Regions from separate parts of the Streptomyces sp. NPDC001219 genome, predicted to be linked through region 1. Evidence: riboswitches for the same ligand, from Rfam matches in the RefSeq annotation. Region 1 holds a riboswitch; the other holds the start of a gene.
The links. Region 1 has a riboswitch for S-adenosylmethionine ahead of ACWC9R_RS36310 (aminotransferase class V-fold PLP-dependent enzyme). Riboswitches for the same ligand answer to the same signal wherever they lie in the genome.

Region 1 (9,017 bases):
GCTGGCACGCAACGGCCGTCCTCCGTCTGGTAGTTCCAGCGGGCGCCGTTCGTCACCAGTTCCCTGACCGCTTCGACGAAGCGGTCAACATGCTCGTCCGGCGTGCCAACGCCCAGGCTGACGCGGATGGCGTTGAGGGACTTCTCGCCGGGGGCCGCGTCGGGGGCGCCGCACTCGCCGGGGTCCTGGGGCTCGCTGCCGAGGAGGGTGCGGACGAGGGGGTGGGCGCAGAAGAGGCCGTCGCGGACGCCGATGCCGTACTCGGCCGACAGCGCGGCCGCGAAGTGGGAGCTGTTCCAGCCCTCGACGACGAAGGAGAGGACGCCCACCCGTGCGGCGTCGTCGCCGAAGAGGGAGAGCACGGCGACCTCGGGGACCTCGGCCAGGCCGGCGCGGAGCCGGGCGATCAGCTCCTGTTCGCGGGCGACCAGGCCGTCGAAGCCGGCCTCGGTGAGGGCCTGGCAGGCCGAGGCGATGGCGTAGGCGCCGATGACGTTGGGCGAACCGGCCTCGTGCCGGGCCGCGGTGGTGTGCCACTCGACGTCGACGCCGCCGTCCGTGCGCCGGGAGACCTTGCGGCTGGCGCCGCCGCCGGCGAGGTAGGGCTCGGCTTCCTGCAGCCAGTCCGCGCGGCCGGCCAGCACTCCGGCTCCGAACGGCGCGTACAGCTTGTGGCCGGAGAAGGCGACCCAGTCGGCGTCCAGGTCCGCGAGGTCCACCGGGTGGTGCGGGACGAGCTGCGCCGCGTCCAGCACGATCCGGGCGCCGTGCGCGTGCGCGGCGGCCGCCAGCTCCCGTACCGGCCACAGCTCGCCGGTCACGTTCGACGCGCCGGTCACGCAGACCAGCGCCGGGCCGTAGGGCTCGCGGGCGGCCAGCGCCTTCTCCAGGGTATCGACCGCCTGCTGCGGGGTGCGCGGGGCGTTGAGGTAGGTGACCGCGACGTCGGGGCGCTGCTCCCACGGCAGCAGCGAGGCATGGTGCTCGGTCTCGAAGACGAACACCCGGGTGTCCTGCGGGAGTACGGCGGCGAGCAGGTTGAGCGAGTCGGTGGTGGAACGGGTGAAGACGACCTGGTCCCCGTCCCGGCAGCCGAGGAACTCCGCGATGGTGCGGCGGCTGTTCTCGAAGAGGTCGGTGGACAGCTGCGAGAGGTATCCGGCGCCGCGGTGCACGCTGCCGTAGTACGGGGCGTAGGCGGCCACGTCGTCCCAGACCCGCTGGAGCGCGGGGGCGCTGGCGGCGTAGTCCAGCGCGGCGTAGTCGACCTCGCCGCCGGTCACCAGCGGGACAAGGACATCCCGGCCGAGAACCGGCAGCGGGGCACAAACGGAACGGTCGGCGGCAACGGCGGAAACAGACATGGCGAACTCCCGTGAGAGACAAGCGAATTCGCTGCGGGCGGGGGCGCGCGAAGGCGCGCCGGGGCGCCGCGGCGGAAAAGGAAAAAGGGATGCGGAAGAGGGGCCGTCGGGCCCTAGCGCATTCGCTGATTCACGGAAGTTCTCCCTCGGGGACCAGGACCCGGCGAGGGTCCGCGCTTGCCGCAGACCTCGCTGCCTGCGGCCTGGTCATCACCCGGGGCACCCCGCCACGGAAGGAGGGTTGCCGGACAGCGGGCCGGGGCCTGTGTCGCTGTCACTCGTGACCTGGGCAGAATCATGCCACACGAGCAAAGCGGCGCAAGGCCCGGTCCGTATGACGGACAGGGCCTTGCGTCACACCCTGCGTCACCGCGCGCTCAGGTGTTGCTGGCGGCCACCCAGCGCTCCAGCGCCTGCTTGGCCGCCCCGGAGTCGATGGAGGCGGCGGCCCGCTCCATCCCGGCCCGGATCTGCTCGGCCAGCGGGGCGTCCGTCGGCTCCAGCGCGACCAGCGCCGCCGCGCTGTTGAGCAGCACCGCGTCGCGCACCGGGCCGGTCTCCCCGTCCAGCAGCCGGCGGGCGACATCCGCGTTGTACGAGGCGTCCGCCCCGCGCAGCGCCTCCACCGGCACCAGGGGGATACCCACGTCCCGGGGGTCGAAGTGCTCCTCGCGCACCGTGCCGTCCCGGACGACCCACACCCGGGAGGTCGCGGTGGTGGTCAGCTCGTCCAGGCCGTCGTCGCCGCGGAAGACCAGCGCCGACGAGCCGCGCTCGGCGAGCACCCCGGCCAGGATCGGCGCCATCCGGGCGTCCGCGACACCGGTCGCCTGGGCGCGGACCCTGGCGGGGTTGGTCAGCGGGCCCAGCACGTTGAAGGTGGTGCGGATGCCGAGCTGGGCACGCGCGTTGGCGACGTGCCGCAGCGAGGGGTGGAACTTCACCGCGAAGCAGAAGGTGATGCCCGCTTCCCTGGCGACCTCGGTGACCCGCTGCGGGGTGAGGTCGAGGTTGACGCCGAGCTTCTCCAGGACGTCGGAGGCACCGCTGGCCGAGGAGGCGGCGCGGTTGCCGTGCTTGACGACCTTGGTACCGGTGCCGGCGACCACGATCGAGGACATCGTGGAGATGTTGACGGTCTTGGCGCCGTCGCCGCCGGTGCCGACGATGTCGACGCTGGGGCCGGGCACCTCGATCAGCCGGGCGTGCGCGTACATGGTCCGGACGAGTCCGGAGATCTCGGCGACGGTCTCGCCCTTGGCGCGCAGGGCGACCGCGAATCCGGCGATCTGGGCGTCGCCCGCCTCGCCCCGCATGATCTTGTCCATCGCCCAGGCGGTGTCGTCCGCGGTGAGGTCACGGCCGGCGAGCAGGGCGTTGAGCAGGTCCGGCCAGGTGTGGGCCGCCACGCTGTCGCCGCCTGCCGGGGTCACAACGTTCATGGTCCACACTCCTGGATTGTCTCCTGCTTATGCCGTCACCCTATCGAGCCACCGGACACGCCGGAGGGCCCCGTCCGATCAACGGACGGGGCCCTCTGGGTGGCGTACTACCTACGGTGCGCCGGTCAGGGCGCCGTGGTGATCAGTGGTGGCCGTGGCCGCTGGTGATCTCCTTGTACTCCTCGGCCGTGGCCTTCGGGATGACGTTGTCCTCGCCGTAGTAGGCCTTGGAGAGCCTGGCCCGCAGCTTCTGCGAGCGCGACAGCTTGCGCTCCACACCGTTCTCGTCGACCTCCGGGCCGAGCTCCAGCGGGGCGGGCTGCTCGTGCTGGGTCAGCAGGTGCAGCTGCTCCTGGTCGAGCGGCTCGTGGACCTCGATGAACTCACCGTGCGGCAGGCGCTTGATGATGCCGGACTCGCGGCCGTGCAGCACCTTGTCCTTGTCGCGCCGCTGCAGACCCAGGCAGATCCGCTTGGTGGCGATGAAGGCCAGCACCGGAAGGACGAAGAATCCGATCCGGACGAACCACGTGAGCGAGTTGAGCGACAGGTGGAAGTGCGTGGCCCACAGGTCGTTACCGCCACCGATCAGCATCACGAAGTACGCGACCAGCCAGGCGACACCGAAGCCGGTACGGGTCGGGACGTTGCGCGGGCGGTCCAGGATGTGGTGCTCGCGCTTGTCGCCCTTGACCCAGGACTCGATGAACGGGTAGACCGCGATCGCGACCAGGACCAGCGGGAAGATCAGGATCGGGATCAGCACGCCGAAGTTCAGGGTGTGGCCCCAGAAGTTCCACTCCCAGCCCGGCATGACACGCACCAGACCCTCGGCGAAGCCCATGTACCAGTCGGGCTGGGCGCCGGTGGACACCTGGTCAGGACGGTAGGGGCCGATCGCCCACACCGGGTTGATGCTGGCGACCGCGGCGATCACCGAGATCACGCCGAAGACCAGGAAGAAGAAGCCTCCGGCCTTGGCCATGTAGACCGGCAGCAGCGGCATGCCCACGACGTTGTTGTTGGTCTTGCCGGCACCCGGGAACTGGGTGTGCTTGTGGTAGAAGACCAGGATCAGGTGCGCCACCAGCAGGCCGAGCATGATGCCCGGCAGCAGCAGGACGTGCACCGTGAAGAACCGCGGGATGATGTCGTGCCCCGGGAACTCCCCGCCGAAGATGAAGAACTGCAGGTACGAACCGACCAGCGGCATCGCCAGGATGACGCCCTCGATGAACCGCACGCCGGTGCCGGAGAGCAGGTCGTCGGGGAGCGAGTAACCGGTGAAGCCGGTGAACATGCCCAGCACCAGCAGCAGGAAGCCGAACAGCCAGTTGACCTCGCGCGGCTTGCGGAAGGCGCCGGTGAAGAACACCCGCATCATGTGGACCATCATCGCGGCCAGGAAGACCAGCGCGGCCCAGTGGTGGATCTGGCGGATCAGCAGACCACCGCGCACGTCGAAGCTGATGTCCAGCGTCGACTCGAAGGCCTGCGTCATCCGGATTCCCTGCATGGGCACGTAGGAACCGTGGTAGGTCACCTCGGCCATGCTCGGGTGGAAGAACAGCGTCAGATAGACACCGGTCAGGATGATGATGATGAAGCTGTAAAGCGCGACCTCACCCAGCATGAAGGACCAGTGGTCCGGGAAGATCTTGCGCATGTTGGACTTGGCCAGGCTGTAGATGCCCAGCCGGCCGTCCGCCCAGTCGGCGATCCGCTCGCCCCGCGGCGCCTGGCCGCGGCGCGGGTTGGTCGCGCCTTGTTCGTTACTCATCCGCGCTCCCAGAAGCTCGGGCCGACGGGCTCCTCGAAGCCGCTCGCGGCCTCCAGGAAGCCGTCCTTCTCCGTGATGTGCAGCTGCGGCAGGGCGTGTCCGGCCGGACCGAAGATCACCCGACCGCCGTCAGAGAGGTCGAACGTCGACTGGTGGCAGGGGCAGAGCACGTGGTGCGTCTGCTGCTCGTACAGGCTGATCGGGCAACCGACGTGGGTGCAGATCTTCGAGTACGCCACGATGCCCTCGTGCGACCAGGACAGTTCGTGCTTGTCCTTGATGTTCTGCGGCTGAATCCGCACGAGCATCAGGGCGTCCTTGGCGATCTCCTGGGCGAACTCCTCGTCGGTCTCCTCCAGGCCCTCGGGCTTGGCGAACGTCAGGGAGCCGACCGCGATGTCCTCGGGACGCAGCGGGAGGTTGGTGGACTGGTTGACGAGCCGGACGCCCTTCTTCCAGTTCGTGGTGCGCAGCTTGTTCCCGGGCAGCGGCCCGAGGTCGCGCAGCAGCACGACACCGGAGAGCGGCACCAGGGCCAGCGCGCCGAACATCGTGTTGCGGATCAGCTTGCGGCGGCCGACCTGCGACTCCTTCGCCCCCTGGGCGAAGTCCGCCATGACCTTGGCCTTGACCTCGGGCGTGGCCTCGATCGGGTGCCGCTCGTCGGCGACCTCCTCGTCCGACATCAGCGTCCGGGCCCAGTGGACCGCACCGGCGCCGATGCAGAAGAGCGCCGCGCCCAGCGTCAGACCGAGCGCGAAGTTCAGCGCGCTGATGTGACCGAGCGGCCAGATGTAGACGTTCTTTTCGATCGGGATCGCCACGTAGGAGGCGATGAAGCCGACCGTCGCGATCATGGACACGACGAAGAGCAGGGCCACGGTGCGCTCGGAGCGCTGGGCGGCACGGTCGTCGATGTCCTGCGCGCGGTGCTCGTGGGGCGGCAGACCCGGGTCGGCGAACGGGTTCTCCGCCGTGGCCACCGCACCTTCGTGAGCCGTCTCCCGCTCACCGGGAAGGGTTTCTTCTGGCACGTCTTCGTGTCGTCCAGTCTCGCTCATGACTTCTTGGCCTTCGTAGTCCGGGCTGCGACCCAGACGGCGACCGCGATCAGCGCGCCCAGGCCGAAGATGTAGCCGAAGAGACCCTCACTGACCGGACCGAGACCGCCGAGGTCGAGGCCACCGGGGCTCTCGGAATCATCGCCGTTGACGGCGCCCAGGTACGCGACGATGTCCTTCTTGTTCTGCTGCGACAGCGAACCGTCACCGAAGGAGGGCATGTTCTGCGGGCCGGTTTCCATGGCCTCGTAGATGTGCTTCGGGTCCACGCCCTCGAGCGTCGGCGCGTACTTGCCGTCGGTCAGGGCGCCGCCCTTACCGGTGAAGTTGTGGCACTGCGCGCAGTTGGTGCGGAACAGCTCGCCGCCCTTGGCGATGTTGGCACCGTCCGGGCTGTACTGCTCCTTGTCCGGCACGGTCGGGCCGGCGCCCAGCGAGGCGACGTACGCCGCGAGCTGGTCGATCTGGGCGTTGGTGTAGATGTTCTTCTTCCGCGGCACCTGGGCGCCGGGCTGCTGGGCCGGCATCCGGCCGGTGGCCACCTGGAAGTCCACGGCTGCGGCGCCGACGCCGACCAGGCTGGGGCCGTCGGAGGTGCCCTGACCGCCGGTGCCGTGGCAGCTGGCGCAGCCCACGGCGAAGAGCTTCTTGCCCTCCTTGATGGCAAGAGACTGGGCGGTGTCATCGGCCTGAGCCTTGTCCGCCGGCGCGAACGCGGCGTACAGCCCCCCAGTGACCGCCAGCGCGAAGAGTAGGACGACGAGCGCCGCCAGCGGATGGCGCCGTCGTGCGGAGAGCTTTTTCACGGATTACCCCGGTGTCAGGATCTTCTGCGTCGATGCTTTGGATATGTCTGTCTGATACGAGCCGGTACGGGCCCGGACTACTTGATCAGGTAGATCGTGGCGAAGAGGCCGATCCAGACGACATCGACGAAGTGCCAGTAGTAGGACACGACGATGGCCGCGGTGGCCTGCGTGTGGGTGAACCTCTTGGCCGCGTACGTCCTGCCCAGGACCAGCAGGAAGGCGATCAGACCGCCCGTCACATGCAGTCCGTGGAAGCCGGTGGTCAGGTAGAACACCGAGCCGTACGGGCCGGACGAGAGCGAGAGGCCCTCGTGCTTGACCAGCTCCGTGTACTCGAAGACCTGACCGCCGATGAAGATCGCACCCATGACGAAGGTGACCACGAACCAGGCCCGGAGCTTCTTGACATCGCCACGCTCGGCCGCGAAAACGCCGAGCTGGCAGGTCAGAGAGCTGAGCACCAGGATCGTGGTGTTGGTCGCGGAGAACGGAAGATTCAGCGCATCGGCGGATTCCTTCCAGTACTCGGCTCCGGTCACCGATCGAAGGGTGAAGTACATCGCGAAGAGGGCCGCGAAGAACATCAGCTCGGAACTCAGCCAAATGATGGTTCCGACGCTGGTGAGGTTCGGCCGATTGACCGACGGGTGCGCGTGCCCGGTTTCTACTGTCGTTGCTGTCGCCACGACCGACATTATGTCGGTCGCTTATCCCGCCCTCACTCCGGGGGGTGCCGTTCGGTGTGTCAAGGACGTATGCGCTGCTCGTACGGACCGTCCCGGCGGTCGCTCGAAGGAGGGACGCGCCCGGCGTGCCGCTGGAGCGGGGCCCCGGCGGCACCGGTCCTGACGGGCCGTCGGACAGATCGCGAATCCGTCCGACCCCTCCTGCGGGTACCCCCCGCGGGAGTAGCATCCGCCCCACCCGATGCTGTGCCGCTACGAAGCGTGGAGGAACGATGCAGGCGACTGCCACGGTGCTGGTCTACAGCGACAACGCCAACACCCGCGAGCAGGTCCGGCTGGCGGCCGGACGGCGCCCCGCCGCCGATGCCCCGCAGATCGAGATCCTGGAGTGCGCCACCGCGCCGGCCGTCCTGACCGCCCTGGAGCAGGGCGGCATCGACGTCTGTGTGCTGGACGGCGAGACCGCGCCGGCGGGCGGGATGGGTGTCTGCCGGCAGATCAAGGACGAGATCTTCCGGTGCCCGCCGGTGCTGCTGCTGATCGGCCGTCCCCAGGACGCCTGGCTGGCGACCTGGAGCCGGGCGGACGCCGCGGTGACCCATCCGCTGGACCCGGTGGCGTTCGCCGACGCCCTGGCCGGACTGCTGCGCCGCAGGAACCTCGTACAGGCCTGAGCGGCCTGCTGCGCGGCGCTCAGATCCCCGGGCGCAGCCGGGCCTCGCCGGCCGGGTTCTGCTCCCGCTCGGCCGCTCCTGTGGTGCTGGCGGCCCTGGTCTTCAGCGCGCTGCCGGCCCGCCATTCCTTCCAGGGCATGTTCCAGTCGCCGAAGCCGTTGTCGAACGGCGTCATGGTGTCGCCGCCGCTGTTGATGACCTTGACCACGTCGCCGACCCGCACGGTGTTGAAGAACCACTGGGCGTTGCCCGTGGACATGCCCGTACAGCCGTGGCTGACGTTCGCCGCGCCCTGTGATCCGACGGACCAGGGTGCGGCGTGGACGTACTCGCCGCTCCAGGTCACCCGGGTGGCCCAGTAGACCGGCAGGTCGTAGGAGTCCGAGCTTCCGGCGGCGATGCCGACGGTGGAGCTGCGCATCCGTACGAAGCTCTCCTTGCCGAGGATGACCTTGACGCCGTTGCGGGTGGAGAAGCCGGGCTTGCCGGTGGTCACCGGGAGGGTTTTGATCGTCTCCCCGTTGCGCCACACCGTCATCTGGTGCGAGGCGGCGTCGGTGACGGCCTCCACCCGGTCTCCGGTGGTGAGCTTCACGGGCTTGGAGGGGCCGCCGTAGAGGCCCTTGGCGATCTTCAGGCCCGGCAGGTTGCTGTGCACCGAGATCGTGGCGTGCGCGGGCCAGTACTCCTTCGGGCGGAAGTGCAGCTTCTTGCCGTCCACCCAGTGCCAGGCGCCCTCGACGCGCGGCATGGAGTCGACCTTCAGGGCGCTCTCCACGATGGCGCGGGCCTTCGGGTCCTTGACGGGCTGGCTCAGCTCGGCGGTGACCGGCTGGCCGACGCCGTACTCGCCGGCCTCCGGGCCGAAGACGGCGGTCAACTGGCCGTCCGCCTCCTTGGTGTTGACCACCAGCGTCCGGCGGCCGGGCGAACCGTCCTCCTCGGTGCTCACCTGCACCGTGTAGCGGCTGCCGGCGGCCAGGGGCGCGGTGGTGCGCCAGTGCCTGCCGTCGGCGCTCAGCTCGCCGTGGACGAAGCGGCCGGTGGCATCGGTGGCGGTCACGTCGGTGATCCGCGCGTCGTCCCCGTTGACGGACACCTCTAGCGGCTTGTCGGGGTCCGCTTTCTTCTTGCCGTCGGGGATGTTGGCCGAGATCTGGTCGGCCGCGTCGTAGGGATTGGCGGAGAGCGCTTCCGAATC
Region 2 (19,208 bases), on a different contig from region 1:
CAAGCACGGATTTTCAGAACAAAGGGCGGAACAGCAGTGCAGCGGCGGTACTTGAGCCTGGCGGCGGCGATCGCCACCACCATGACACTGACTCTCACCGGTTGCGGCGGTGGCACCGGCAGCGACGACGTCACCCTCAAACTGGTCGCGGCGGACTACGGCGACAGCCAGGCCAACGGCTCCCAGCACTACTGGGACGACCTCGCCCGCGCCTTCGAGAAGAAGAACCCCGGCATCAAGGTCGACGTCGACGTCTACAGCTGGACCGACGTCGACAAGAAGGTCGCGGAGATGGCCGAGGACGGCCACGCCCCCGACCTCGCCCAGATCGGCGCCTACGCCGACTACGCGGCCAAGGGCCAGCTCTACAGCGCCGACCAGCTGCTCTCCATCCCCACCCAGGCAGACTTCACCCCCTCCCTCGCGGAGGCCGGCGAATACAAGCGGGTCCAGTACGGCATGCCCTTCGGCGCCAGCACCCGGCGGCTCTTCTACAACAAGAAGCTGTTCGCCGAGGCCGGCATCGCCGCCCCGCCGCAGAACTGGGACGACATCGCCCACGACGCCCAGCTGCTGAAGGCGCGGGGCGTCAAGATGCCGTTCGCGCTGCCGCTCGGCCCGGAGGAGACCCAGGCCGAGACGATGCAGTGGATGCTCAGCGGGGGCGGCGGCTACACCGACAGCATCGGCAAGTACACGATCGACTCCCCGGAGAACGTCAAGACCTTCTCCTGGCTGCAGAAGAACCTCGTCGGCAAGGGCCTGACCGGCACCGACCCCGCCAAGCTCAACCGTGAGGACGCCTTCGCGGGCTTCGCCGACGGTGACGTCGGCATGCTCAACGGCCACCCCACCCTGATGAAGCAGGCCGCCGCCAAGGGCATCGACTACGGCACCGTCGAGCTGCCCGGCACCCACGGCAAGGCCAAGGCCACCATGGGCGTCGCCGACTGGATGATGGCCTTCAAGCAGGGCGGCCACCGCACCCAGGTCGGCAAGTTCCTCGACTTCGTCTACAGCAAGAAGAACGTCGAGAAGTTCTCCGGCGAATACGGGCTGCTGCCGGTCACCACCTCCGCCTCCCAGGCGATGCTGGCCGACGACACGTACGCCAAGTTCCACGGCTTCCTCAAGCAGCTCACCAACGCCGAGTTCTACCCGGCGAACAAGACCTCCTGGCCGCTCATCTCCAAGACCGTCAAGGGGAAGATGGGCCCCGCGGTCGGCCCGCGGGGCAACCCGGCCGGGGTGCTCACCGACATCCAGAACACCGCGGACACGGCGGACAGCGCCGCCGAATGACGCGGTGCGGGCGCGGACGCGGACAGCCGTCCCGGCCGTCCCGGCCGGTCCTGGCCGGGGCGACGGGCCGGGCACTGTCCGACCGTGCGCTTATCGTGGAAGCGTGATGACGGGCGGAACGGCGGGTGCGGACGGTGCGGGCGGCGAGTCCGGGGCCGCCGGGCGTGCCTCCGGGCTCTCCGCCCGGGACGAGGCGGTGCTCGCCGTCGAGCGCCGCTCCTGGCCCGGCCCCGGCCCCAAGGAGCGCGCGATCCGCGAGCGGCTCGGCATCTCCCCGACCCGCTACTACCAGCTCCTCAACGCCCTGCTGGACGACCCCCGCGCGCTCGCCCACGACCCCGTCACGGTCAACCGCCTGCGCCGCATACGGGACGCGCGGCGCGCCCGCCGCTGACCGGAGCGGCCCGGTCGGCGGTGACCAGGGTTCCCCGGCCGCACTGACCGGGTGTGCGGCCGTCGCCGCCCCGCGGGCCTCGGCCCGCCGCCCCGCCCACCCCGCACCGGGCGCCCTGCCCGCTGCCCCCGTGCGCCCGTACACCCCCGGCTGCCTCCGGCGGTACCCCCGGCGCCCGCCCCGCGCCGGTAGGGTCGGCGCCATGGGCAGCCCCCCGAACGCCGCGCCGCAGTCCCAGCCGGAGCCCGGCCCCGTGCCGACCCCGCACACCCCCGCCGGCCGCGACGGCCTCGCCGCGCTGCTGGCACACCCGGAACGCGCCGTCCTCGCCCTCGACTTCGACGGCACCCTCGCCGAGATCGTCCCCGACCCGGAGAAGGCCCGCGCCCATGGCGGCGCCGTCGCCGCCCTCGCCCGCCTGGTGCCCCGGCTGCGCGCCGCCGCGGTGATCACCGGCCGCCCGGCCACCGTCGCCGTCCGCCTCGGCGGCTTCGCCGACGTCCCCGGCCTGGACCACCTCACCGTCCTCGGCCACTACGGCGCCGAGCGCTGGGAGGCGGCCACCGGCACCGTCCACGCCCCCGCCCCGCACCCCGGTGTCGCCGCCATACAGGCCGAACTCCCCGGCGTCCTGGACGCCTCCGGCGTCTGGCACGGCACCTGGGTCGAGACCGCCGTCGAGCGCAAGGGCGGCCGCGCCATCGCCGTCCACACCCGCCGCGCGAGCGACCCGCAGCACGCCTTCGACCGGCTGCGCGGCCCGCTCACCGCGCTCGCCGAACGCCACGGCCTGATCGTCGAGCCGGGCCGCCTGGTCCTCGAACTCCGCCCGCCCGGCATGGACAAGGGCGTCGCCCTCGCCGAATGGGTCCGCGAGACCGGCGCCGCCACCGTCCTCTACGCCGGTGACGACCTCGGCGACCTGGCCGCCTTCGCCGCCGTCGAGAAGCTCCGCTCCGACGGCCTGGCCGGCGTCCTGGTGTGCAGCGGCAGCAACGAGGTCGCCGAACTGGCCGACCGCGCCGACCTGGTGGTCGACGGCCCGGCCGGCGTCGTCGGCCTGCTCACCGCCCTGGCGGACCGGCTGGCCGACAACGGGCCAACGGCCTCGTAGGAGGGCCGCCGGACCTCCGCTCCGTCGGAAGGGCCGTACTTCCCGGGCCGCTCCTATTGGGATGCGCGAGGGAGGCCGCGCGCCGCCCCCGCACCGCTCATACGGACGGCGGCGCCGACTTCCGGTCCTCGTCCCCCGCCTCCCCCCGCAGCTCCCGCAGCTGGTCCAGGAACCAGCGGGCGGGCGGCAGCGCGGTGGCCGCGGCGGCCAGCCGCTCGGTCCGCGCCGCACGTTCGCCGTCGTCCATCGACAGCGCCTCGTGCAGCGCCTCGGCGGTGCCGACGACGTCGTACGGATTGACCGTGACGGCGTGCGCGCCCAGCTCCTCGTGCGCGCCCGCCTCCCGCGACAGCACCAGCGCGCAGCCGGCGTCCGACACCACCGGGATCTCCTTGGCGACCAGGTTCATCCCGTCCCTGATCGGGTTGACCAGCGCCACGTCCGCCAGCCGGTAGGCGGCCAGCGAGCGGGCGAAGTCGTCCTTGACGTGCAGCACGACGGGCTGCCAGTCCGGCGTCCCGTACTCGGCGTTGACCGCCTCCGCCACCCGCTCGACCTCCGCGGTGTAGTCGCGGTAGACGGCGAGGTCCTGGCGCGAGGGGTAGGCGAAGGCGACATGGACGACCCGCTCGCGCCACTCGGGGCGGTCGGCGAGCAGCCGGCGGAAGGCGAGCAGCCCCCGCACGATGTTCTTGGAGAGTTCGGTGCGGTCCACGCGGACGACGGTCCTGCGCTCCGGCCCGCCGATCTGCGCACGCAGCGCCGCCATCCGCTCCTCGACATCGGGGCGGTGCGCACGCTCGCGCAGGAACTCGGCGTCGGCACCGAGGCCGTGCACGCCGATCCAGGTCGTACGCGCCGTGCGCTCCGGCACGAGCGCGACGATGCCGGGCGCCCCGTCCTCCGGCCGGACCCGCTCGCACTGCCCGCCGAGCCCGGTCTCGGCGCAGGCCATGAAGTTCTCGGCCCACCGCCGGGTGAGGAAGTTCGCCCGGTCGGCACCGAGGATGCCCAGCGCCAGCTGCCGCTGGATGTCGTCGGGGAGCATCGCGAAGTACTCGGCGGGGGCCCACGGGGTGTGGGAGAAGTGGGCGATCCGCAGGTCGGGGCGGCGCTCGCGGAGCATGCCGGGCACCAGCGCCAGGTGGTAGTCCTGCACCAGGACGGCAGCACCGGGCGCCGCCCCCTCGGCCAGCGCGTCGGCGAAGGCCGCGTTGTACGCCTCGTAGGACGCCCACTGCTCCCGGAACTCCGCGTCGAAGACCGGCTCCAGCGGGGTCTGGTAGAGCATGTGGTGGACGAACCACAGCACGGAGTTCGCGACGCCGTTGTAGGCGGCGGCGTACACCCCGGCAGGAATGTCCAGCATCCGGACCCGCTGTCCACCCGTGTCACCCGGGTCCAGCACCCCACCCGTCCGCCGCACGGCCTCCCGGTCCCCGTCACCCAGCGCCGCACACACCCACACCGCATCGGTCTCGGGCCCGATGGCGGACAGCCCCGACACCAGCCCACCGCCACCCCGTTTGGCGGTCAGCACCCCGTCCTCCCCCAGGCCGTACGACACCGGCCCACGATTGGACGCCACCAGAACCTCGGCCCCTGCCTGCACCGCACTCCGCTCGGACACCATGACGCGAAGTTAACCCGCCACAGATCCGCGCAAACGTACGGAAGCGGTCAAGGGGGTGCGGGGGAGGGGCCCGGTCGCTGCCCGGCCGCCGCGAGTGTTCACGCCGCTCGGCGGGCCGCGTACTCCGGGATTTCGGCCATCGGGGGGCGTTCCTCGGTGTCCACGTCCGTCGTGCGGGGGACGAAGCCCTCGTCGCCGCGGTCGAACTGGGTGAGGCGGGGGCGGACCAAGGGGCCGCGGGTCAGGCGTAGTTGGGCGGTGCGGTAGATGGCGGCGGCCATGCGGCCGAGGGCCTGGCCGTCCTGGTGGCGGTGTTTGCGTACGCCGACGTCCACCTGGGCGAGGGCGTCGAGGCCGACGGTGTTCAGGGCGTCGACGAGCAGGCCGAGCTCGACGCCGTAGCCGACCGGGAAGGGGAGGCGTTCCAGGAGGGAGCGGCGGGCCGCGTACTCGCCGCCCAGGGGCTGGACGAAGCCGGCCAGCTGCGGCCAGTGGAGATTGAGGAGGGGGCGGGCGACCAGTTCCGTCACCCGGCCGCCCTGGCCGGCCCCGGCGCCCTCGCCGCCGGTCTCCAGCGGGCGGTCGTACATCGCCTTCACGAACTGGAGGTCCGGATCGGTCAGCAGCGGGCCGATGATCCCGGAGACGAAGGTGGCGGAGAACTCGCGCAGGTCGGCGTCGATGAAGCAGATGATGTCGCCGGTGGTGGCCAGCAGGGAGCGCCAGAGCACCTCGCCCTTGCCGGGCAGCGCGGGCAGGCGCGGGAGGACGCTGTCGCGGGAGACGACCCGGGCGCCGGCCGCCGCCGCTACCTCGGCGGTGCGGTCGGTGGAGCCGGAGTCCAGCACCACCAGCTCGTCGACCAGCGGGACCGCCTCGGTCATCAGCTCGGCACGGATCACCGCCACGATCGCCCCGACCGTGGCCTCCTCGTCGAGCGCGGGCAGCACGACGCTGACCGTGCGGCCCGTCTGGCGCTTCGCCTCCAGCAGCCGCCCCAGCGGGCGGTCAGCGGCGGACCAGGAGTGGCTGGTCAGCCAGCCCTCGACCTCTTCCAGCACGTCTACGACTCCTCGGTCACCGCCCGAACGGCGGCCTGTGTGATCCATCTCGCGGTTCGGACGACTATCTCAACTGTCAGCGCCTTCGGTTACAGTCTTGAACAACGCGGATGACCGTCGCATGTCGGGGTCGCCGCGCCACAAACGCCTGGGTTTCGGCCCAGCGCCATACCGCTCATCCAGAGGGGCAGAGGGATACGGCCCGTTGAAGCCCCGGCAACCCTCCAGCCGGTCTTGCCGCCAGGACGCAGACGTCCCGCGCGCGTGAGGCTCCCGGCTAGGGAAGGTGCCAAATCCGTCTCGTGGCGAGATTCGCCGCGAGGAAGATGAGGAGAAAGGGCCTCGCCTCCATGGCTGTGCAAGTCACCGAAAACACCCCCACCGTCGCTCTGGGTCCCGCCGCCGCCCTGTCCTGCCGCGAGTGCGGACAGCGCTTCGCGCTCGGCCCGATCTTCGCGTGCCAGGAATGTTTCGGGCCGCTCGAAGTCGCGTACGACCTGCCGAGCGGCGACCCCGAGAGCCTGCGGAAGCAGATCGAGGCCGGTCCGGACAACATCTGGCGCTACGCCCCGCTGCTGCCCGTGCCCACCGACGTGGCCGACAAGCCCAACCTCAACCCGGGCTTCACCAAGCTCGTCAAGGCCGACAACCTCGCCCGTGAGCTGGGCGTCACCGGCGGCCTGTACGTCAAGGACGACTCCGGCAACCCGACGCACTCCTTCAAGGACCGCGTCGTGGCGATCGCCGTCGAGGCCGCCCGCGCGTTCGGCTTCACCACCCTCTCCTGCTCCTCCACCGGCAACCTCGCCGGTGCGGTCGGCGCCGCGGCGCGCCGGGCCGGCTTCAAGTCCTGCGTCTTCATCCCGCACGACCTGGAGGCCGGCAAGGTCGTCATGGCCGCGGTCTACGGCGGTGACCTGGTCGGCATCGAGGGCAACTACGACGACGTGAACCGCTTCTGCTCGGAGCTCATCGGCGACCCGCTGGGCGAGGGCTGGGGCTTCGTCAACGTCAACCTGCGCCCCTACTACGGCGAGGGTTCCAAGACGCTCGCCTACGAGATCTGCGAGCAGCTGGGCTGGCGGCTCCCGGACCAGATCGTCATCCCGATCGCGTCCGGCTCCCAGCTCACGAAGATCGACAAGGGGCTCAAGGAGCTGATCGCCCTCGGCCTGGTCGAGGACAAGCCGTACAAGATCTTCGGTGCCCAGGCGGAGGGCTGCTCGCCGGTGTCCGCGGCCTTCAAGGCCGGCCAGGACGTCGTGCGCCCGCAGAAGCCGAACACCATCGCCAAGTCGCTGGCGATCGGCAACCCGGCCGACGGCCCGTATGTGCTCGACATCGCCCGCCGTACGGGCGGCGCCGTCGAGGACGTCGACGACGAGCAGGTCGTGGACGCGATCAAGCTGCTGGCCAGGACGGAAGGGATCTTCGCGGAGACCGCGGGCGGGGTGACCGTCGGCGTGACCAAGAAGCTGATCGAGGACGGCGTGCTCGACCCGTCCCTGACCACCGTCGTCCTGAACACCGGTGACGGCCTCAAGACCCTCGACGCGGTCGCCCCGACCTCCGGTCCCACGGCCACGATCCGTCCGGACCTGGACGCGTTCCGCGCGGCCGGCCTGGCCGGCTGAGGCCGCCGGCCCGTCCGGCGGACGAGGCCGCGCCCCAGCCCCGAACTCGTACTCCGTACCCCTGGAAGGCAGAACCATGAGCGTCAAGGTCCGCATCCCCACCATCCTCCGCACGTACACCGGCGGCCAGGCCGAGGTCCCCGCCGAGGGCGCGACCCTCTCCGAGGTGATCGCCGACCTGGAGCAGAACCACCAGGGCATCGCGGCCCGTGTGCTGGACGACGCCGGCAAGCTGCGCCGCTTCGTGAACGTGTACGTCAACGACGACGACGTGCGCTTCGAGCAGGGCCTGGAGACGCCCACCCCGGACGGTGCGGGCATCTCCATCATCCCGGCGGTGGCCGGCGGGTGCTGATTTGCGCCAACTCTTCTCCTGCATGACCGGAATTGCCCCGTCCGCCAGAAAGTGGACGGGGCAATTCCGTGTTGTGAAAGGAGATACCATTGGGGTGATCCCCCTCGGGATATCACCGCGCGCATGCCGAACGCATATGTGTTCGTGATCAGTTGTGGCCAAAGTGTGGGCGGTATTTGTCGCCTAGGTGCGCTATGCCCGGCCCGACTTGCCCTGGAGAACCAGGACTTAGGCGCATATTGCCGATTCTCGGCCTCCAGAATTCTCGTCCGATTGACCTGTTGCTCTGGGCATCTGTGCAGATACATTCAGCGGCGGTCGACGCGTTCCGGCGCACACCCCACGGGCCTTCGCGGGGTGAGGTCTGACCCGGGTCCGCGGAGTGCGGTCCTGCGCAAGGGCCAGTAATAGGGGAGTTAGGCATGGCTCAGGGCACCGTCAAGTGGTTCAACGCGGAGAAGGGGTACGGCTTCATCGCGGTCGACGGTGGTGCGGATGTTTTCGTCCACTACAGCGCGATCCAGATGGACGGTTACCGCACCCTTGAGGAGGGTCAGCGGGTCGAGTTCGAGATCTCGCAGGGCCAGAAGGGGCCGCAGGCGGACATGGTCCGGGTGGCCGGCTGAGGCGCCGACCGACAACTGCGTGACGAAGGCCCGTACCCCTGAGGGGGTACGGGCCTTCGGCTGTCCAACGGGGCGGGCCGGGTTCCCCGGCCCCGGGCGCCCGGCTCGCGCGTCACTCGGCCACCAACCCGCGGGAGTCTTCTTCGAAGCCGCCTTGCACTCGACGGGTGCGAGTGCTAATCATTGGCGTTAGCACTCTCCCAGTGAGAGTGACAAAGAAGGACCGGGTCGGTGAGGCCCGCAGGTCGCGTGGGGCAAGGAACCACACAGGCTTGCAGGTCGTCCGTCGCGGGCGCCAGCGCGGTCCGGAGCAATCCACCCCAGTCCGGGAGGACCACTTCACATGGCCAAGATCATCGCGTTCGACGAGGAGGCACGGCGCGGTCTCGAGCGCGGGATGAACCAGCTCGCCGACGCCGTCAAGGTCACCCTCGGCCCCAAGGGCCGCAACGTCGTCCTCGAGAAGAAGTGGGGCGCCCCCACGATCACCAACGATGGTGTGTCCATCGCCAAGGAGATCGAGCTCGAGGACCCGTACGAGAAGATCGGCGCCGAGCTGGTCAAGGAGGTCGCGAAGAAGACGGACGACGTCGCCGGTGACGGCACGACGACCGCGACCGTCCTGGCCCAGGCCCTGGTCCGCGAGGGCCTGCGCAACGTCGCCGCCGGCGCCAACCCGATGGCCCTCAAGCGCGGTATCGAGCGCGCCGTCGAGGCCGTCTCCGCCGCCCTGCTGGAGCAGGCCAAGGACGTGGAGACCAAGGAGCAGATCGCTTCGACCGCCTCCATCTCCGCCGCCGACACCCAGATCGGCGAGCTCATCGCCGAGGCCATGGACAAGGTCGGCAAGGAAGGCGTCATCACCGTCGAGGAGTCCCAGACCTTCGGTCTGGAGCTGGAACTCACCGAGGGTATGCGCTTCGACAAGGGCTACATCTCGGCGTACTTCGCGACCGACATGGAGCGCATGGAAGCCGCGCTCGACGACCCGTACATCCTCATCGTCAACTCCAAGATCGGCAGCGTGAAGGACCTGCTGCCGCTCCTGGAGAAGGTCATGCAGTCCGGCAAGCCGCTGCTGATCATCGCCGAGGACGTCGAGGGCGAGGCCCTGTCGACCCTGGTCGTCAACAAGATCCGTGGCACCTTCAAGTCCGTCGCCGTCAAGGCCCCGGGCTTCGGTGACCGCCGCAAGGCCATGCTCGGCGACATCGCCATCCTCACCGGTGGCACCGTCATCTCCGAGGAGGTCGGCCTCAAGCTGGAGAACGCCGGTCTCGAGCTGCTCGGCCGCGCCCGCAAGGTCGTCATCACCAAGGACGAGACCACCATCGTCGACGGTGCCGGTGACAGCGACCAGGTCCAGGGCCGCGTCAACCAGATCCGCGCCGAGATCGAGAACAGCGACTCGGACTACGACCGCGAGAAGCTCCAGGAGCGTCTGGCGAAGCTGGCCGGCGGCGTGGCCGTCATCAAGGCCGGTGCCGCCACCGAGGTCGAGCTCAAGGAGCGCAAGCACCGCATCGAGGACGCCGTTCGCAACGCGAAGGCGGCCGTCGAGGAGGGCATCGTCGCCGGCGGTGGCGTCGCCCTGCTCCAGGCCTCCCAGGTCTTCGAGAAGCTGGAGCTCGAGGGTGACGAGGCGACCGGCGCCAACGCCGTGAAGCTCGCCCTGGAGGCCCCGCTCAAGCAGATCTCCGTCAACGGCGGCCTTGAGGGCGGCGTCGTGGTGGAGAAGGTGCGCAACCTGGCCGTCGGCCACGGCCTGAACGCCGCCACCGGCGAGTACGTCGACATGATCGCCGAGGGCATCATCGACCCGGCCAAGGTGACGCGCTCCGCGCTGCAGAACGCCGCCTCCATCGCGGCGCTCTTCCTCACCACCGAGGCCGTCATCGCCGACAAGCCGGAGAAGGCCGCCCCGGCGGGCGCTCCGGGCGGCATGCCGGGCGGTGACATGGACTTCTGATCCCGCGCGGATCGGAACGCTGATCCTCCCGGATCAACACGTCCACCCGTTCGCCGGGGCGGCACCCTCCTTCAGGGGGGTGCCGCCCCGGCGGCGTTTTTGCGGGCGGATACGGCTCCGCCGGGCGGCGGGCGGCGGGCGGCGGTTGGCGGTTGTGGGGCGGTGGCGGCGGTCCCGGTGAACTCGGCCGGTCTCGGCCGGTCTCAGCGGTCAGACGCGCGGTGCCTCGCGCCTGCGGCGGATGAGACAGCTCCCGGCGCACAGGCCCCCGCTCACCGCCAGCAGGACGGCGCCGATGACGGTGCCCGGTCCCGGCGGGGGATCGAGGTCCACGTCCAGGGTGCTCTCGTAGGCGTAGACGACCACTTCATTGATGTGCGCCCCGGACGACTGCGGCGGTAGGTACGGAGGTGGTGGCGCCTCGCTCGTCAGCAGCAGCGCCACTCCGCCGACGGCGAGCACCAGGGCGCTGCCCACCACGATCAGTCTGCCGCGCCACGGGCGGCGTAATCGAATCCACATGCGCTGACCTTACTGCGGGCAGTTTGTGCGCGACGGGCCATGAATGCGTCCCTCCCTCACCACGGCCGGTCGGCTCGCGTAATGCATTTCGGAGGGCGGGATTTGAGCGGCTGCGCTCCTGTCGCGCGGTGCTTCGGTCGGTCTTTCCGATCTGGCGGGGACGGAGCCCGGAGGCACTGCGTGTCGAGTGCTGAGGGAAGGAGCCGGCGCAGGGGCTGCACAATTTTCAACTTTACGGTGCCGCTTCTATGGCGCCGCTTCCTACGATTCCGCTGCGGTGAGCCGCACGCCGGTCGATTTCCTTTGTGGTCGTCCTCTCTTGGGGGCGATTCTGTGTGCTCGGCCGACGAGGGGAGATTCACTCCTCAACCATCCCTACGACAACGGCCCGGGCTCGTGAGTTCCGCCGGATTCAGGGTGCTCGCAGGCCCGCCGGTGTTTCGAGTGGGGTGGGGGGTGCGGGGGTTGTCGTGTCGGGTTCTGCGGTTGTGGTTGTGGCGGTGGGGGCGTTGTCAGGGGGTGTGTTGAGCTCTGTGCGCATCTGCTTGCTGAGGCCGAAGAAGTAGGTGGCCAGGAATCCGGTGAGGTAGCCGGTGGCCAGGCCCAGGGCGTAGATGACGAGGGTGGTGGCGAGTGGTTGGTCGCCCTTGACCAGGGGGAAGAGGGCCCAGCCGGAGGGGCCGATGGCGGTGGAGCCGACGGTGTCACCGAGTTGGTTGAAGAGGCCGATGAAGGCGCCACCGAAGGCGCCGCCCAGGCAGGCGGTGATGAAGGGGCGGCCCAGGGGGAGTGAGACGCCGTAGATCAGGGGTTCGCCGACGCCCAGGAAGCCTGCGGGCAGGGCGGACTTGATGGTGCGGCGGATCGAGCGGTTGCGGGGGAGGCGGAGGTAGACGGCGATCGCGGCGCCGACCTGGCCCGCTCCGGCCATGGCGAGAATCGGGAGCAGGACGGTGTAGCCCTGCTGCTCGATCAGGGTGGTGTGCAGGGGGATGAGCGCCTGGTGGAGGCCCAGCATGACGAGGGGGAGGAAGAGGCCGCCCAGGACGAAGCCGGCGAGGGCGCCGCCGTGGGCCAGCAGCCAGGTGGCGCAGGTGCCGATGGCGGTGGCGACCCCGCCCGCCGCGTACATCAGGCCGAAGAGCGTGGCCAGGCCCGTGACCAGGACTGTCACGGTGGGGGTGAGCAGGACGTCCAGCGCCTCGGGGATGGTCTTGCGGCACCACTTCTCCACCTGGACGGCGAGCAGCGCCGCGGCGAGTGCGCCGAGCACGCCGCCCTGGCCGGGGGAGAGGTGCCGGCCGAAGGCGGCGACGTGGGTGACGCCGGGGAAGACGACGACCGCGGCGACCGCGCCGCCGAGGACGGGGGTGCCGCCGAACTCCTTGGCGGTGTTGTAGCCGACGAAGACTGCGATGAGGGACATGAAGCCGGAGGCCATGGCGGCGAGGGCGGGGACGATCGCGGGCAGCAGGCCGAAGTTGGTCAGCAGGCCGTTGATACCGGCGATGATGCCGCAGCCGATCAGGGCCGGGATGAGCGGGACGAAGATGTTGGCGATCCGGCGGAGGAACAGCTTCACCGGGGTGGCGTTCCGCGACTTCTGCCGGGCCTTGAGGGCGGCGCCTTGGGCGGCCAGCTCCTCGGCGGTGGTGGCGGAGGGAGTGGCCGCGGGGTGGTGACCAGCGGAGGACGGTGCCGGGGGAAGGCCGGTGGGCTCCGGTTCATCGGCGGGCGGCAGGGCGCGGGACCGGGTCACCAGGCGCTCGAATTCCGGGGTGACGCGGGCGACCGTGCCGGGGCCCAGCACGATCTGGTACGTGTCGTCCTCCACCACGCCCAGCACCGCCGGGAGTGCCTTGAGGGCCTCGTCCTGGACCAGGGCGCGGTCCTGGATGCCGAGGCGGAGCCGGGTCATGCAGTGGGCGACGGAGGTGAGGTTGGCGGCGCCGCCGACGAGAGGGAGGATCGCGGCAGCGGTGGCGCGGTTCTGGTCATCGGGCATGTGCGGTGCCTTGCTGTGCGGTCGAACGGGGAGGGGGTTGGGCCGGACGGGGCAGGGCGGGCGTGGCGGGATCAGTGGTTTCCGGCGGCCCGGAGGGCGGCGCGGAGGTGGCCGTCGGCGGCGTCGAGGAGGCGGGCGGCGGTGGGGGCGTCGACCCCGCCGAGGAGGGTGAGGATGGCGTTCTTCACCTCGCCGTCCGTGGCGCGGAGGGCGGTCTCGATCTCCTGGTCGGAAGCGCCGGTGGCGAGCGCGACGATACGGCGCGAGCGGGCCCGCAGCTTCTCGTTGGAGGCGCGGACGTCCACCATCAGGTTTCCGTAGGTCTTGCCCAGCCGGATCATGGTGATGGTCGAGAGCATGTTGAGCACCAGCTTCTGGGCGGTGCCCGCCTTGAGCCGGGTGGAGCCGGTCAGCAGCTCGGGGCCGACCACGACCTCGATGCCGTGCTCGGCGGCCGCGGCCAGCGCCGAACCGGCGTTGCAGGACAGGCCGATGGTCAGCGCGCCCAGGGCGCGGGCGTGCTCGACGGCCCCGACCGCATAGGGGGTACGGCCGGAGGCCGAGATGCCGACGACGGTGTCCAGGTCGGTCAGGTCGATCGCGGTCAGGTCCTCGACCGCGAACTTCGTGCTGTCCTCGGCGCCCTCGACGGCGCTGACCATCGCGGACGGGCCGCCCGCGATCAGCCCGAGCACCTCGGACGGGTCGGTGTTGAAGGTCGGCGGGCACTCGCTGGCGTCCAGCACCCCGAGGCGGCCGGCCGTGCCGGCGCCGGCGTAGATCAGCCGGCCGCCTCGGGCCATCCGGGCGGCGGTGGCGTCGATGGCGGCGGCGATCTCCGGGAGCCGCCGGGCGACGGCGGCGGGGACGGTGGCGTCCTCGTCGTTCATCGTGCGGGCGATGTCCAGGGTGGGGCGGCGGTCGATCTCGGCGAGTTCGGGCCGGAACGCCTCGGTGGTGAGGGTGTCCAACTGGGCGCGCAGATGGGCGTGGTCGGCGGTGGAGGTCATGGCGTGGCGACTCTTTTCGGGTCGGGCTCGTGGGGCCGTGGCGTGTCGGCTGCCCCGCCGCCGGGTGCCGTCGGGCCCACCCGTGCCTCCCCCGGCGGCACGCGGGCCCGCGCGGCGGGCGGCGTGAGGTCAGCGCTGGTTGTTGCGCGGCGAGTGGCGGTGGGCGAGCGCCTCGTAGGAGGCGGACAGCGCGGGGGCCGCGGTCTCGTACGTGCGCTGCGCGACGCCTATGAACAGGCAGTCCACGACCAGCAGCTGACTCGTCCGGGACGACATCGCGGCCGGGCGCAGCTCGCTCTCGCGGGCCGTGGACGTGGTCAGGATGTGGTCCGCGTACGAGGCGATCTCGCCGTCCGGGCGGCCGGTGATGGCGATCGTCGTCGCGCCGTGGTCGAAGGCCACGCGCAGGGGCTCTATGACATCGGTGGTCCGCCCGGAGTGGGTGATGGCGAGGGCGACGTCGCCGGTGCGCATCTGCACGGCGTTCGTCACGGCCAGATGCGGGTCCGCGTGCGCATGCGCGATCAGGCCGATGCGCAGCAGCTTCTGGACGAGGTCCTGGCCGACGAGGTTGGAGGCCCCGATGCCGTACACATCGATGCGGCGGGCGCCGGCGAGCGCGGCGACGGCGGCTTCGAGCTGGGTGACGTCCAGCGCGGCGGCGGTGTCGGCCAGACACTGCTGCTCCTCCTGCGCCAGCTTCGCGACGACGTCGACGAGGGAGTCGTCGACCGCTATGTCCGCGGTCACCGCCGGGGCGCCGCCGGCCGCCTGCTGCGCGGCGAGGGCGGCGAGCGCGAGGCGCAGATCGCGGTAGCCCGGGTAGCCGAGCAGCCGGGACGTCCGCACGACGGTGGCCTCGCTGGTGCCCGTGCGCTCCGCGAGGCCGGTGACGGTGAGGGCGGCGCAGCCCGCCGGGTCGCTCGCGACGGTCTCCGCGACCCGCTGCATGGAGCGGGTCATGGTGGGGGCGAGGGTGCGGACCTTGGCGGCCAGCGCCGCGGGGGCGGGTGGGGCCGGGGCCGGTCGGGTCTCGACGGCCACGTCCTTGAAAGTTTCCTTCACGCTACTGCTCACGCTTGAAAAGTAATTTCATCGACGTCCCGCGTCAATACCCTCCGTGAGTGCTGTGGACAGAGCGCATGATCCGCGGCGGGCTGTGGACAACTCCGCTGGGCGGCCGGCGGCCGGGAGACAATGGGGGGCATGGAGATGGAACAGGCATTGCACGCCGCGCGGGCGCTGGTGCTCGCCGACCTGATCGCGGACAAGGTGGCCGACGCCGACATCGTCTCGCTCGTGGAGGATGCGGTCGTCCACCGCCGGTGGTGGGTGGAGCAATGGCCTGAAGGCGCGGCGTTCGTCGCAGGACTGATAGCGCAGGACGTCCAGGACGCCCTCCTGGACCGGTACGGCCGCTGGCCGCTGTGCCCGGTGTGCACGGAGTCGGGAGACCCCCATGCACTCGACGTCGAACCGGAGTTGGGCACCGATCCGCACTGGGTCTGCCCCAAGACGGCCGTCGCGGTGGCCCGGGTCGGCCGGCTCGGCGCCCCGGCGGAAGGCTGAGGTGGTTGATGGTGCGGCGGGCTGACACGGCGATCCTGCCGGAGCGCTGACGTGGCGATCTACATCGACCCGCCCACGTGGCCGGGGCACGGCCGTATGTGGTCGCACCTGGTAAGCGACCGCTCCTTCGACGAACTGCACACCTTCGCGGCGGGGATCGGCGCGCCCCGGCGGGCGTTCGAGCGCGACCACTACGACCTGCCGGCGGAGCGGTACGGCGATGCGGTGCGCGCCGGGGCCGTGGAGGTCGGGTCCAAGGAGCTGCTGCGCCGGCTGACCGCAGCCGGACTGCGCCGCCCCAAGAACCGGCCGGCGCCCCGGCCGGCCCGCCGCGGCGCGTCGTAGCGGCGGCCCGGCCGCGGGCGCCCGCACGATGGGCCTGACCGTGTGCCGCACCGAAAGGGGACAGCCATGTCAGCCGGCGAACAGGGCGGACAACCGGCCACCTACCTCGACCCGGACTACAGCAGCGCGGACGCCACGGCGACCGCCTGGTCCGCGGCCGTCGGCGGGATGACCGAAGCGGAGATGTTCTGGCTCACCACCGTCCGGCCCGACGGCCGCCCGCACGTCACCCCGCTGCTCGCCGTCTGGTCGGACGGCGCGCTGCACTTCTGCACCGGCCCCGGCGAACGCAAGGCCAGAAACCTGGAGACCAACGCGCACTGCGTCCTCGCTACGTCGACGGCCGGTGGCAACGACCTGCACGCCGGACTCGACGTGGTCGTCGAGGGCGCGGCGGTGGCGGTGCGCGACGACGCCACGCTGCGGCGGCTGGCCGGTCTGTACGCCGAGAAGTACGGCAGCGACTGGCACTTCGACGTCCGCGACGGCGCGTTCTACGGGGCGGGCAACCGGGCCGTGGTGTTCCGGGTCGCGCCGGTCACGGCGTTCGGGTTCGGGCGGGGCGAGACCTACAGCCAGACGCGCTGGAGGTTCGACGGCGGGCCGTGAACGGCCGGGCCGCGGTGCCGCGGCCCGGCGTCGGCACCGTCCTGGCGGGCGTCAGCGGTGCCCCGCCGCCTCTGTCGCCTCCGTGGTCTTCGTCAGCTGCGTCGCCGGGGCGCCGGCGGCCGAGGAGGCGACCAGCCTTGACTGGTGCGTGGCGCGGTGCAGCCGGAACGCGAAGGCCGTCGTGAGCACGGCCCCCGCCGCCAGTGCGGCGCCGGTCCAGGCCACGGACGGGTAGCCCCAGCCCGCGCCGATCGCCAGCCCGCCGAGCCACGGGCCGAGGGTGTTGCCGATGTTGAACGCGGCGGTGGTGGTCGCGCCGGCCAGCGTCGGCGCGGCGTTCGCCACGTTGAACATCCGCGCGTTGAGGGCCGGGGCCGTGGTGAACGCGGTCACCCCGAGCATCAGGGAGAGCGCGATGACGGCGGCCGGGCTGTGCGCGGTCAGCGCCAGGACGGCCAGCACGGCGGTGGACGCCGCGATGCCGCCGAAGAGCGTCGCGAAGAGGTGGGCGTCGGCTATCCGGCCGCCGATGAACGTGCCCGTCAGCGCGCCGACGCCGAAGAGGGCGAGCACCGTCGGCACCCAGCTCTCGGCGAGGCCGGCGGTGTCGGTCAGCAGCGGCGAGAGGTACGAGAAGAGCGCGAAGACCGCGGCGCCGTTCAGGGCCGTGGCGGTCAGGGCCAGCCAGACCTGCTTGTCCTTGTAGATGGACAGCTCACGGCGCAGCTGCGGGCGGTCCTCGCCGGTCGGCACGGCCGTGCGCGGCACCAGCGCGATCACGCCGAGCAGGCCGATCGCGGCCAGGCCTGCCACGGCCCAGAAGGCGGCGCGCCAGCCGGCGTGCTGGCCGAGCAGGGCGCCGGCCGGGACGCCCGCGATGTTGGCGATGCTCAGGCCGCCGACCATCACGGCCATGGCGCGGGCCCGCGCGGTCACCGGCACCAGCGAGACGGCCACCGCGGCGCCGACCGCCCAGAAGCCGGCGCAGGCCAGGGCGCTCACGATGCGTGAGGCGAACAGCACGCCGTAGGTGGGGGCCAGCGCGCCCGCCACCTGGCCGAGGCCGAAGGCGGCGAGCAGCGCGATCAGTGTCGTCCGCCGTGGGAGGCGGAGTGTGGCGGCGGCGAGTACCGGGGCGCCGATCACCATGCCGATCGCGAAGGCGGAGACCAGCAGGCCGGCCTGCGGAATGGAGACGTTCAGGTCGCGGGCGAGGGGCTGGAGGATGCCGGAGAGCATGAACTCGGACGTACCGAGCGCAAAGACGGACAGGCCGAGAACGTATACGGCGATGGGCAGGCGGGCGCGGTCGGGCTGTGCGGGCATGTCAGCTACTAACAGCGATAGGACGGCTTACATTCCCGGGGTTTGCCGTGGGCTGGGCCGCGTGCGCCTGTGCGCGGGGGGTGGTGGGTCGGAGGGGACGCCCGGTAAGCCGTCCTCGGCGCGGGCGGCCCTGGTCCCGGAGGTTGGGAGCCCCGTTGTTCGCTCCGGGTCCTGCGGGCGGCTCACCGGGCATCCCCTCCGACCGCCGTCCGTGGGCGGCTGTCCCGCCGTACGGATCACCGTTACGGCACACCTGTACGGCATCCCCTTGGCAGGCAGCTGGCCACCCTCGCAGCTTGGGCGCGGCCGAGTCGTGGTCGTGACGCGCGGTGTCACCGGCCGGCGGTCGGCAACGGGGGACGGTCGGAGGGGATGCACCGGGGCCCGCCCGCAGGACCGGAGCGAACACCGGGGCACTCAATCGCTCGTACCCGCGTCGCCCGCGCCGAGGACGGGCCCCGGTGCGTCCCCTCCGACCCCCGCGGCAACCACAAGCCCCGTACGGCACCAGCCCCGCAGGGCCCGCGCCAACACCCCACACGGCGACCAGATCGCGCCCCAAAGGGGCGCGGGGAACTGCGCGCCCAGCCACAACCGCACCCCGCAGCCGAAGCAACCGGCCCCGAACAACCCCGCGCCCTACGCCCCCCGCAGCAAATCAAGCTCCGTCGCAAGGTTGCGGCGGGCGTTGTGCTCCCACAGGTCGTAGCCGCGAGGAGTGCGGAAGAGACGCGGCAGGGACAGGAGTTGACTCAGGACGGCCGAGCGCCCGGCGGTGAAGTCGGGGTCGGGAACGAAGGCGTACTCGTCGCGGACCGCGGCCGCGTAGGCGGCGTACTGGTCGGGGGAGCCGGCGAGCACCGCGAGGTCCGCGTCGCAGAGGACCTCGCCGTCGGGGTCGTCGGGCGCCGGGTCGTGGGTGACCGTGAGCCGCACCAGGCGGGCGACCTCGGCCGTGCGGGCCGCGCCGACGCCCAGTTCGGGCAGGGCGCGTTCGGCGAGGGCCGCGCTGCGCTCCTCGTTCTCGGAGCGCTCCGGCCGGTAGACGGCGTCGTGGAACCACGCCGCCAGCTGGACGGTGGACAAGTCGTCCGCGTGCTCGGCCAGTTCGTCGATGCGGTACAGGACCGCGGCCAGATGGTCGACGGTGTGGTACCGGCGTTGGGGTTCGCGCCAGCGGGACAGGAGGTTGTCCGCGTACGGGGCGGGGTCAGGTGCCGTGGGGCTCTTCTTGCCGCGGGCCGCGGTGACGGTGTCGGCCCAGCGCTGCCGCAGCTCCGGCACCGGGTCGGTGGTGTCTTCCGTACGGGGCACGGGGGTCATACGGGCCATTGTGCCTCGGGCTCCGGGCATTCAGGGGTGGTGGGTGAGGTCCGGTCAGGTTTGCGGAGGGGCGGGGCGGGAGCGGCGGCGGGCGCCGCGGCGCGGGGGAGGCCCGGCTCGGGCCGGGCCGGTCGGCGCGCACGGCCGGCCTCCGGCCGTGCGGGGGCGGCGCGTGCTGCGGCGTATGGGCGGATTCCGGGCGTGCCGGTGAGGGGCTGGTGCCCGGAGGGGCGGGTGGCCCGTACTCTGGGATATTGGACTAGACCTGTTGTGGGGTCTGTCTCGTCGTGCCGGCATCGGAGGATTGGGTCATATGAGCAAGCGCGCGCTGCTGGAAGTGATCGCGCTCGGCCCGCAGGACGCGGTCGTCGCCGAGGCCGGCGGGGCCGACCGTCTGGAGCTGGTGACGGA

Region 2: it holds a riboswitch for S-adenosylmethionine, as region 1 does, so the genes downstream of both, thrC (threonine synthase) here and ACWC9R_RS36310 (aminotransferase class V-fold PLP-dependent enzyme) in region 1, are expected to answer to the same signal.

The regions. Positions count from the first base shown of each region.
Region 1 covers NZ_JBSFJF010000127.1:1,210-10,226, reverse strand. The annotation lists gene ACWC9R_RS36310 (aminotransferase class V-fold PLP-dependent enzyme) at 1-1,364, opposite strand, end outside; SAM riboswitch class IV at 1,533-1,650, opposite strand; gene trpD (anthranilate phosphoribosyltransferase) at 1,742-2,806, opposite strand; gene qcrB (cytochrome bc1 complex cytochrome b subunit) at 2,949-4,586, opposite strand; gene qcrA (cytochrome bc1 complex Rieske iron-sulfur subunit) at 4,583-5,647, opposite strand; gene qcrC (cytochrome bc1 complex diheme cytochrome c subunit) at 5,644-6,453, opposite strand; gene ctaE (aa3-type cytochrome oxidase subunit III) at 6,531-7,151, opposite strand; gene ACWC9R_RS36280 (DNA-binding transcriptional response regulator) at 7,415-7,816, shown strand; gene ACWC9R_RS36275 (Ig-like domain-containing protein) at 7,836-9,017, opposite strand, start outside.
Region 2 covers NZ_JBSFJF010000062.1:907-20,114, forward strand. The annotation lists gene ACWC9R_RS29490 (ABC transporter substrate-binding protein) at 37-1,302, shown strand; gene ACWC9R_RS29495 (DUF3263 domain-containing protein) at 1,409-1,696, shown strand; gene otsB (trehalose-phosphatase) at 1,899-2,810, shown strand; gene ACWC9R_RS29505 (alpha,alpha-trehalose-phosphate synthase (UDP-forming)) at 2,908-4,443, opposite strand; gene ACWC9R_RS29510 (glucosyl-3-phosphoglycerate synthase) at 4,542-5,504, opposite strand; SAM riboswitch class I at 5,677-5,837, shown strand; gene thrC (threonine synthase) at 5,855-7,138, shown strand; gene ACWC9R_RS29520 (MoaD/ThiS family protein) at 7,215-7,493, shown strand; gene ACWC9R_RS29525 (cold-shock protein) at 7,916-8,119, shown strand; gene groL (chaperonin GroEL) at 8,463-10,088, shown strand; gene ACWC9R_RS29535 (hypothetical protein) at 10,299-10,610, opposite strand; gene ACWC9R_RS29540 (PTS transporter subunit EIIC) at 11,023-12,615, opposite strand; gene murQ (N-acetylmuramic acid 6-phosphate etherase) at 12,687-13,625, opposite strand; gene ACWC9R_RS29550 (MurR/RpiR family transcriptional regulator) at 13,755-14,702, opposite strand; gene ACWC9R_RS29555 (hypothetical protein) at 14,832-15,194, shown strand; gene ACWC9R_RS29560 (DUF4031 domain-containing protein) at 15,246-15,539, shown strand; gene ACWC9R_RS29565 (pyridoxamine 5'-phosphate oxidase family protein) at 15,606-16,148, shown strand; gene ACWC9R_RS29570 (Cmx/CmrA family chloramphenicol efflux MFS transporter) at 16,200-17,474, opposite strand; gene ACWC9R_RS29575 (HD domain-containing protein) at 18,114-18,797, opposite strand; gene ACWC9R_RS29580 (copper homeostasis protein CutC) at 19,111-19,208, shown strand, end outside.